One region of the Sphingomonas sp. SKA58 genome, then DNA from elsewhere that is predicted to be linked to it. Evidence: riboswitches for the same ligand, from Rfam matches in the RefSeq annotation. Region 1 holds a riboswitch; the other holds the start of a gene.
The links. A riboswitch is a leader RNA that binds a small molecule or an ion and turns the genes downstream of it on or off. The one in region 1 is predicted to bind cobalamin.

Region 1 (4,375 bases):
CGCCGACGCCTCTCAGCGTGAGCATCACCATAGCCGCCGCTCCCGCAAAAGGTGGAGAAGAAAGATGGGGATGCCCAGGAACGCCGTGACGACGCCCAGCTTCAATTCGCTGGTCGTCGGGATCAGGCGCACGGCGATGTCGGACAGGGTCAGCAATGCCGCCCCTCCCAATGCCGAGGGCAGCAGGATAGCCGAAGGGCTGCGATCGGTCAGCGGCCTTATGAGGTGCGGGACGATAAGGCCGATGAAGCCGATCGTTCCCGATACCGCCACCGCGCCACCCACGCCGATGGCGGTGCCCAGCATCAGCCGCAGGCGTGTGCGGCGAAGGTCGACCCCCAGCGCAATGGCGCCGTCTTCGCCCAACGTCAGCGCATCGAGTGCGCGCCCATCCCATATCAGCAGGGCAATGCCGATGGCGATGCAAGGCAGGGCGATCCAGAGATGGTCGAAGGACCGGTTCTCCAGGCTGCCGAGCAACCAGGTCATGATCTCCATGGCGGCGAAGGGATTGGGGGACAGGTTAAGCGCCAGGCTGATGCCCGCCTGCGCCAGGGTGGCGACGGCTATCCCTGCCAGGATGAGGGTCAGCGAACTTTCCGACCGCCCCGCCAGAAAGAAGAGCAGGATCAGCGAGAGACAGGCGGAGCCGATCGCCATTGCCGGCAGCATCAGCGCGTGAAGCTGTGCGAAACCGAAATACAGCGCGCCGACCGCCCCCAGGGCCGCCGCGCTCGACGTGCCCAGCACCGATGGTTCAGCCAGCGGGTTGCGGAGGAAGCCCTGGAGCGAAGCGCCCGAGAGGCCCAGCATCGCGCCGACCGCTAGGCCCAGCAGCGTGCGCGGGATGCGCAGGTCGAACAGGATCGTGCGGGTGACGCTATCGCCTTGTCCGGCCAGTGCCGCGAGGATGCGGTGCAGCGACAGCGGGACAGCGCCCAGCAACAGGGACCCGAAGGCCGCACCGGCCATCAACAGGGTCAGCCCGCCCAGCAGGAGCATGCGGCCCCGTAGATTATGGATCATCATTACCATTGGCCGGCCGTGATGTGACGACTATGGCACTTGGCATGATGCACAAGGCTCTTATTCCGGTTTCCGTCCTCTGCCTGCTCGCGACCGCCGCTGGCTCCGCCATTTGGGCGTCGAACGCCGTCGCCGGCCGATCGGCCGGCCATGCGCCCAAGCGGATCGTGTCGGTGAATCTGTGCGCCGATCAGCTTGTGCTGGCGCTGGCGGACCGGAACCAGATCGCCGGCCTGACCCGCAATGCCGCCGACCGGGAAATGTCGGCCGAGGCGACCCGGGCGCAAGGCCTGCCGCTGCTCAGCAGTTCGGCCGAGCATATATTGGCGATCGATCCCGATCTGGTCGTGGGCATGCCCGCCAGCCGCAGCATGGCGCTGGCGGCGCTCAAGGGGCATGATTATCGGACGCTGAACCTTAAAAGTGCGGACCGGCTGGCTGATATTTACGACGCAATCGGGGAAACCGCCACGGCCGTCGGCCATCCGGAACGCGGAAGGCGTATGATCGCGGCCATGCAACGCGATCTGGCCAGCTTGAAGAAAACGGGGCGCGGGCGGATTGCCGCCTATTATCAGCGACGAGGTTATATGACGGGCACCGGCACGCTGGTTGACGACCTGATGGAACGGATGGGCCTCACCAATCTGGCGGCGAAACTGGGCAAGCCGGCACTTGCGCAGGTCAGCCTGGAAGAGATGGTGGCGGCCCGCCCCGATTTCCTGATTGTCGAAAGCGCGACGGATAAGGTGACGGATCAGGGCAGCGAAATGCTGCATCACCCGGCGCTGCGGGACATTCCCCGCATCAGCATTCCACAGGCCTGGACAGTGTGCGGTAGCGCCGCCTATGTCCGTGCCGCGCATAGCATGTCGGCGCAAATCGCCCGGTTCGACGCGCAGCATCATTAAAATTCAATGCCTCGCTGCGCTTTTACATTCTGTTCGCGGAAAGGGTGTTTGACCTGCGTCATGTCGGTGACGAGGTCCGCCGCGTCGATCAGGGTCTGAGGCGCGTTGCGGCCGGTGATGATGACATGCGTCATCTCAGGCTTGTCCTCCAGTGCGGCCAGAACCTCGTCAAGAGGGAGATAGTCGTATCGCAGCACGATGTTGAGTTCGTCGGCGACAACCATCTGATAGGATGGATCGGCGATCATCCGCTTCACTTCATCCCAAGCAGCGCGCGCAACCGCGATGTCACGGCTGCGGTCCTGCGTGTCCCAGGTAAAGCCTTCACCCATCGGCCTGAATTCGACGAGATCGGGAAAGCGATCGAATACCGCCTTTTCGCCGGTCTGCATCGCCCCCTTCACGAACTGGATGACACCGACCTTCATGCCATGGCCGATGGCGCGGACCACCATGCCGAGCGCAGCGGAGGTCTTGCCCTTGCCAGTGCCGGTATGGACAATGACCAAGCCCTTTTCGACCGTCTTGGACGCGATCTTCTTGTCCTGAGCGACCTTGAGCTTGCGCATCTTCTCCTGATGCTCTGCGTCGGTGCGCGCTTTCACTGAACCGAGCCTGTCATGGCTGAGCAAATTCTGATGATCGACCTCATATCCCCATGTCCTCGACGCATGTGCAACGAAGGCAAGGGATCTGTCGATACGCGGCGCGATCGACCGTTGGGCGGGCCGGGCGTCCGCGTCAGGACGCCCGGCGACCAGCCTGCCGTGGCGACCCCTGCCGCCTGGTCGTCGCTCGCCGGACATTCCGCGCCCCGGTCATTCCCTGGACCAAGGGCAAGAGCGACCCACGCCGGCAGGTCTCCTGGCTCGCAGGTCATCGCCCGTCGCACGCCTTCCCGGACGCATATGTCCAGTGGCCGTTCCGGCGATGGCCGGAACCCGTGCGACGCGCTCACTGCTTACAGTTGCAGGGACAGCCATGGCGTTGGCCACTCCAAGGCGCGGCCGCACCATATTCCCTATTAAGCCCATGACGGGCACCAGCGCGATCTTTAACGGACATCTTGCGAGTCCGCGCCCGCGCCATAGCGCGGACGGCGCGACCTTGGCAATCGGGCGCAAGGCCGCGCCGCTGTTTCGCTATCAGTCGTGGACGAAGCTGGTGGTCGTCATATGGTAGATCGTGGACACCGGCGCGCCGCGCAGCTTCAAGTCGCCCGTTTCTTCCTGGGTAGCGCTCAGGATATAGCGACCCTTGAGGGAAATGGGCAGGGATACCCGGCCTTGGCCGTCCGTCATGAAGCTCTTCGACCATTTGTCGGGCGAAATTGCCAGCAGCTTGGCGGCAGGGACCGGTTTACCCTCACGCATCAGCGTAAAGCTATTCGCGCCCGCAGCCGTCGGGACGATTTCCAGCGGCAGCACCGCCTTCGTGTCCGATCGGCCCGCACGCGCATAATAGATCACGCCTTGCTTCTTGCCCTCCTCGCCCCAGGGTTCGAACACGCTGTCGTCGGTAACGCGGACATCGCCCGCTGGCGCGGCGACCTCGACATAGCCGGCCTTGCGGACCTGAGCCGCATTGGCTGCGCCGATCAGCTTGGGCGCCTTGAGCTTCTCGAACTCCGGATCGCCGCCTTCGGGCAGGGCCTCGGCCGGTTCGCCGAGATAGATGCGGGCAGGGCCATTGCCATCCCGCTCTACCCAGATTTCATGTGCCTGCGCGCTCACCGGCAGGGTCATCAGCGCCAACAGCGCGAACGGCCATGCTTTCATCGTCTCTCTCCTCATCATTCGTCAGAAGCGGAATCCGACCGTGCCCATCACATTACGCGGCGCGCCGATGAAACAGTCGCCGCGCGCCAGGCAGGACGCGTAATAATGGTTGTTCAGCAAATTTGTCGCGTTGACGGCGAAGCGCCAGCTGTTCCAGTTGATTTCCGCCAGGGCGTCGACAGTCGTCCGCGATGGCGTGACAATGGACCAGATCGCGCTGGTCGATACGCTCTTGCCGCTGTGGACGACGCCGCCGCCCAGCCGGAGCTGGGCTTCGTCCGGCAAGCCAAAGGTCTTGGTCGTCCAAAATGATGCGGTGTGGCGCGGCATATAATCGAGATTGGTGTTCGTTTCCGACTTGAGCTTCGTATAACCATAATTGGCCAGCAACTCGAAATCGCCCGGCAGGGTGTGACTGGCCTCGACTTCGAACCCTTTGGTGTTGAGTTCCCCGGATTGCGCGGTGCCGCCAGCGGCGAGGTAGAGCACACGGTTGCGCTCCTTGATCTTGAACGCCGTCGCCGTGACGAGCGTCCCCGGCGCAGGCTGCCATTTGATGCCGGCCTCATATTGGCTACCGGTCTGCGGGCGATAGGGATCGCCAAAGGTGCCGTCGCCATTGTCGATACGGCCCGCGACCGGCAGGAAGCTCTCGGTATA
Region 2 (4,375 bases), 490 kb from region 1:
TCCGATCCCAGGGTCTTCTTCCAGTCGGTATTGGCCTTGATGCCATAGCCATAGCAGATGTGGACCGCCGTTTCGCACTTTAGCCCCTCGGCCGCCTTCTCCAGAGTAGCGATTCCCCAGTCGTTTGCCTCGTCAAAGAAGACATTGAACGCCGGCTCGTCAAACTGGATGATGTCGACGCCCGCAGCCTCCAACTCCCTCGCTTCCTGATTGAGGATCTTGGCGAACTCCCATGCCAGCTTTTCGCGGCTTTTATAGTGGGCGTCGTAGAGCGTATCGATCATCGTCATGGGGCCAGGCAGCGTCCATTTGATCGGCTGATCGGTTTGTGCTCGCAGAAACTTCGCGTCCTCGACGAAAACCGGATTGGGACGGGAGACAGCGCCAACGACCGTCGGCACGCTTGCATCATAGCGATTGCGGATTCTGACGGTTTCGCGCTTTTCAAAATCAACGCCGCTGAGATGTTCGACAAACGTCGTGACGAAGTGCTGGCGCGTCTGCTCGCCATCGCCGACGATGGTGATGCCCGCCTGGCGCTGATCTTCCACGGCCAGGCGCAAGGCATCCTGCTTGCCCCCAACCAGTTCCTCGCCCTCCAGCTTCCAGGGCGACCAAAGTATCTCAGGCTGGGCAAGCCAGGACGGCTTTGGCAAGCTGCCAGCGGTGGACGTGGGCAACAATATTCTCATGGATTGGTGACCTTATATTCTCGAATGATCAAAGGGCGAAAGCGGCGGACCATTGCTCAAGCACGGCCCGATGGGGCTTGATGAAGCACTCCTCGGCGAACTTCCCCTGTTCGACAGCCAGCCTGCTCCGTTCCTCCCGGTCATAGACAATGCGGGTGAGCGAATAGTCCTGATACTTCAAGCTAGGCTGATAATGCTCAGCCGCCGCGGAATTGGCGTTGTAAATCTCGGGCCGATAGATTTTCTGGAAGGTCTCCATCACGCTGATCGTGCTGACCAACTCGAGACTGGAGTAATCGCCGAGCAGTTCGCCCATATGATAGAAAGCATAGGGTGCCACGCTGTTCGGCGGCATGAAGTAGCGGACCTTCATGCCCATCTTGGCGAAATACTCGTCGGTCGCGGAGAATTTGTCGTTGCGATACTCGATCCCTAAAATGGGGTGCTCGTTCGCGGTCCGGTGATAGACCTCCTTGCTCGATACGCTCAGGCATATGACCGGCGGCTTGCCGAAATTGTCGCGATAGGCGCGCGAATTCAGGAAATGCTTGAACAGCTTTCCATGCAGGTCACCAAAATCGTTCGGAGCGCCCGCATCGGGGTGGCTCTGCATATACGCCGGCAGAACGACGCTAAAATCATAGTCTCGCACATAAGAGGAGAAATTGTTGCCCACCATGCCGGCGATGCGTTCGCCCGTTTTGCTATCGATAATCGTCGTCTGAAGGATTTCGATCAGAGGGAAGACGGTGTCGCTGTCTTCTGAATCGATGCGCATTTCGGCGGTAATGATCTCAAGCTCGACCGCATATCGGTCGCCTTTGGGGTTGTCCCAATGCGCCAGGGAGTTGAATCGATTGTCGATCATCCGCAACGTATTGCGCAAATTCTCCCGGCGGCTCTCCCCCCTCGCCAAGTTGGCAAAGTTGGTCGTAATGCGCGTATTCTCGGCAGGACGATAATTCTCGTCGAAAGCGATACGGCTGATGCTGAACTCAAAGTCTTGGTGCGCCATGGCGTAATGTCCTAATTTCACGCTAGTCACAGGCATGCGAGGTCTCCTTCGGGCCAGCGCGTCGACCGGTCCGTCATGGTTCTGGAATTGTGTGGGATTGGGGCGCGCGCCGCGTCAGCCGAGGATCAGCACGGCGCGCAGGCGCATTCGTCGAAAGACGACGGAGCGAAACAGGATTGAAGACATCGACCGATCACCTGCTTTGCCGGGCGGTAGGGTCGTAGGAAGAGCGCGCCGGACGTAGAAGGCCCGGATGGCGATATGCCACGAGCCTGCTTCAAGCGCGATCCGCCGGAGGAACCCCCGTCCGAGGAACGTTATGCCGTCGAAGGCAGGTCTCCTGGCTTGCGGGTCATCGCAATGGCTCCGGCCTTCCCGAGCCTCGTGCAAAAGCTCAGTGACACAAAATGGAGCCACCACTCGCCGCTTACAGTTGCGGGGGCAGCGCCGGACTCTGCCCAAAGGGCACCACCGGCTTCCCGTCTTAGCCCCGCCGTCATGCCTGAAGCGGGGAACCTCGACAGGCTCCTTCAACAGCATCGGGAGGCTGCTGTCAAGCGACATATAAAGATTTCTTTATATGCTTCTGCTGAGGGGAGTCTTGAGCGCTCTATTTCCGGTTGGAAACGGAGCGCCTTTCAATTCGAAAGGCCGAGGCCCCAGCCTAGAGGCGGCGGCGATCTCCTGGTCAGGCCTCGGCCATTCGGTCGCCTTCCCGCCAGCGAGCCAGCATTGCGTGATCGGCAAGAATGCGCTCGGCCGCCAAAACCGAGCCGGTGGGGATCGCGTTCGGAGCGTTCAGCCATTTGAGATGGATTAGGGGCCTTGTCATCACCGTCTCAACAATCATGTAGCTTGCGAATCAGGCTGCGGGATAAGGGGCCAAGGTGCTTCGATTCTCGTCTACCGCCACCGCCCGCCCGATTGCAGGGAAGGCGCGTTGCGGGCACGCTGGACGTTCACAGACCTTGCAGCCAGCTCCGATCGGCGTCGCCGCTGCTGGATCGTCCAAATCCAGTCCCCGCGAATAGATAAGCCGCGAGGCGTGACGAATGTCGCAGCCCAGTCCGACCGCAAATGTCTTGCCCGGCACGTCGAAGCCTGCGTTGCCACTGCTGACCGTTCGCGCAATCCACAGGTAAGTACGGCCGTCAGGCATTTGCGCGATCTGACGGAGGACCCGGCCTGGTTGCGTGAAAGCCTCGTAGACCTTCCACAGTGGGCAGCTTCCGCCGACACGGGAGAAATGGAAATCGGTTGCCGATTGTCGTTTGGAGATATTGCCGGCACGATCGACCCGCACAAAGAAGAAGGGGATGCCACGGGCCTCGGCGCGTTGGAGCGTCGAGAGCCGATGGCAGATCGTCTCGAAGCCGACTCCGAACCGGCGCCCGAGCTTTTCGATATCATAGGCCTCGGCCTCGGCGGCGGCGAGGAAATCACCATAGGGCAGGATGAGTGCTCCCGCGAAATAGTTGGCCAGACCCACCCTGGCCAGTCTCCGCGCTTCGTCGCCCGACAGTAGGCTGTTATCGGCCAGCCGGTCGATGACGCTGCCCAGTTCCAGAAATGCCAGTTGGGTCGCCATCTGGAAGGCCTGTTGGCCCTGATGTAGATGGGCCGAGACGTGCAACGTCCGTGTCGCGGGGTCATACCGGCGCTGAGCCGTATCGCTCTCACCCCAGACAATCTGAACATCGTGGCGGTCCTTCAGCCAAGCAACGAGTCCAGGGTGGACCGAGTGTGGCGCTAGACCCGCCTCTCGATAAATTCGCTCCGCTGCTTCATCGAGTGGCTTGACATGATTGTGCCGGGCATAGAAAAAGTCGCGCACTTGCTCGAAGGCCATCCGTGCCGGACCGCCGCTGATCCAATCGTCTCCCAACTGGGCAGCCATCGCTTCGCTGCGCTCGGCGGCCTCCCGATAACGGCGGTGCAGGGATATGAGCGTCCTTCCCACCGCGGGCATGTTCGTCGCCAGCTCGCGGATTTCCGCGACCGAGATCGCCTCCGCGCTATCGGACAGCGCGTCACGCAGTTCGGTGATGAGGCGCGCTTCCTCATCCTCTGAAAAGAGCTGGACGTCGACGCCAAAGACCGCGTTGATCTTGAGCAGCACTGGGACTGTCAACGGCCGCTGGTTCTGTTCGAGCTGATTGAGATAGCTCGACGAGATGCCGAGCGCATTGGCCAGGTCGACCTGCTTGAGCTTCCGTTCCTCGCGCAGCCGCCGCAGCCGCACCCCCATAAAGGCTTTCCGCATGTTCCTGCCCAATCTTCGCAAACTTTGCTAATTTGCAGCATTTCATCCGCAAATCTTCGCACATTCAGACATTTCTAGCGTAACAGATAATGCGGATGTTGCGAAGCCATGAAGAATTCTACGGCAAGGCAGCAATGATGAAGGGCAAGATCGCCGAGGGCGCAATCTGCTACACGGGCGACCTGTTCGATCCGGCGCGTGAAATATTCGCTGAACTATTATGCCGGCATAGCGAGCGATCTTAAGAAGGCCGAGTGCCAGGTTCTTGCGATCACGGATATGGCTGGTCTGATACGGCCCCCAGCGGCACGAGCGTTGATCGCTGCATTGCGCGATGTCACCGACCTGCCGATCCACCTCCATACGCACGACACCTCCGGCATCGCAGGCGCGACCCTTATCGCC

Region 2: another riboswitch for cobalamin. It lies ahead of SKA58_RS09140 (DUF1852 domain-containing protein); the one in region 1 lies ahead of cobO (cob(I)yrinic acid a,c-diamide adenosyltransferase).

Annotation. Positions count from the first base shown of each region.
Region 1 is NZ_CH959306.1:1,315,377-1,319,751, reverse strand. Features, by position in the region: gene SKA58_RS06910 (ABC transporter ATP-binding protein) at 1-31, opposite strand, end outside; gene SKA58_RS06905 (FecCD family ABC transporter permease) at 25-1,029, opposite strand; gene SKA58_RS06900 (ABC transporter substrate-binding protein) at 1,071-1,937, shown strand; gene cobO (cob(I)yrinic acid a,c-diamide adenosyltransferase) at 1,934-2,542, opposite strand; cobalamin riboswitch at 2,775-2,998, opposite strand; gene SKA58_RS06890 (hypothetical protein) at 3,083-3,715, opposite strand; gene SKA58_RS06885 (TonB-dependent siderophore receptor) at 3,737-4,375, opposite strand, start outside.
Region 2 is NZ_CH959306.1:1,802,070-1,806,444, forward strand. Features, by position in the region: gene SKA58_RS09135 (methionine synthase) at 1-692, opposite strand, end outside; gene SKA58_RS09140 (DUF1852 domain-containing protein) at 721-1,707, opposite strand; cobalamin riboswitch at 2,021-2,242, opposite strand; gene SKA58_RS19850 (hypothetical protein) at 2,396-2,557, opposite strand; gene SKA58_RS09145 (short-chain fatty acyl-CoA regulator family protein) at 2,570-3,970, opposite strand; gene SKA58_RS20050 (hypothetical protein) at 4,169-4,375, shown strand, end outside.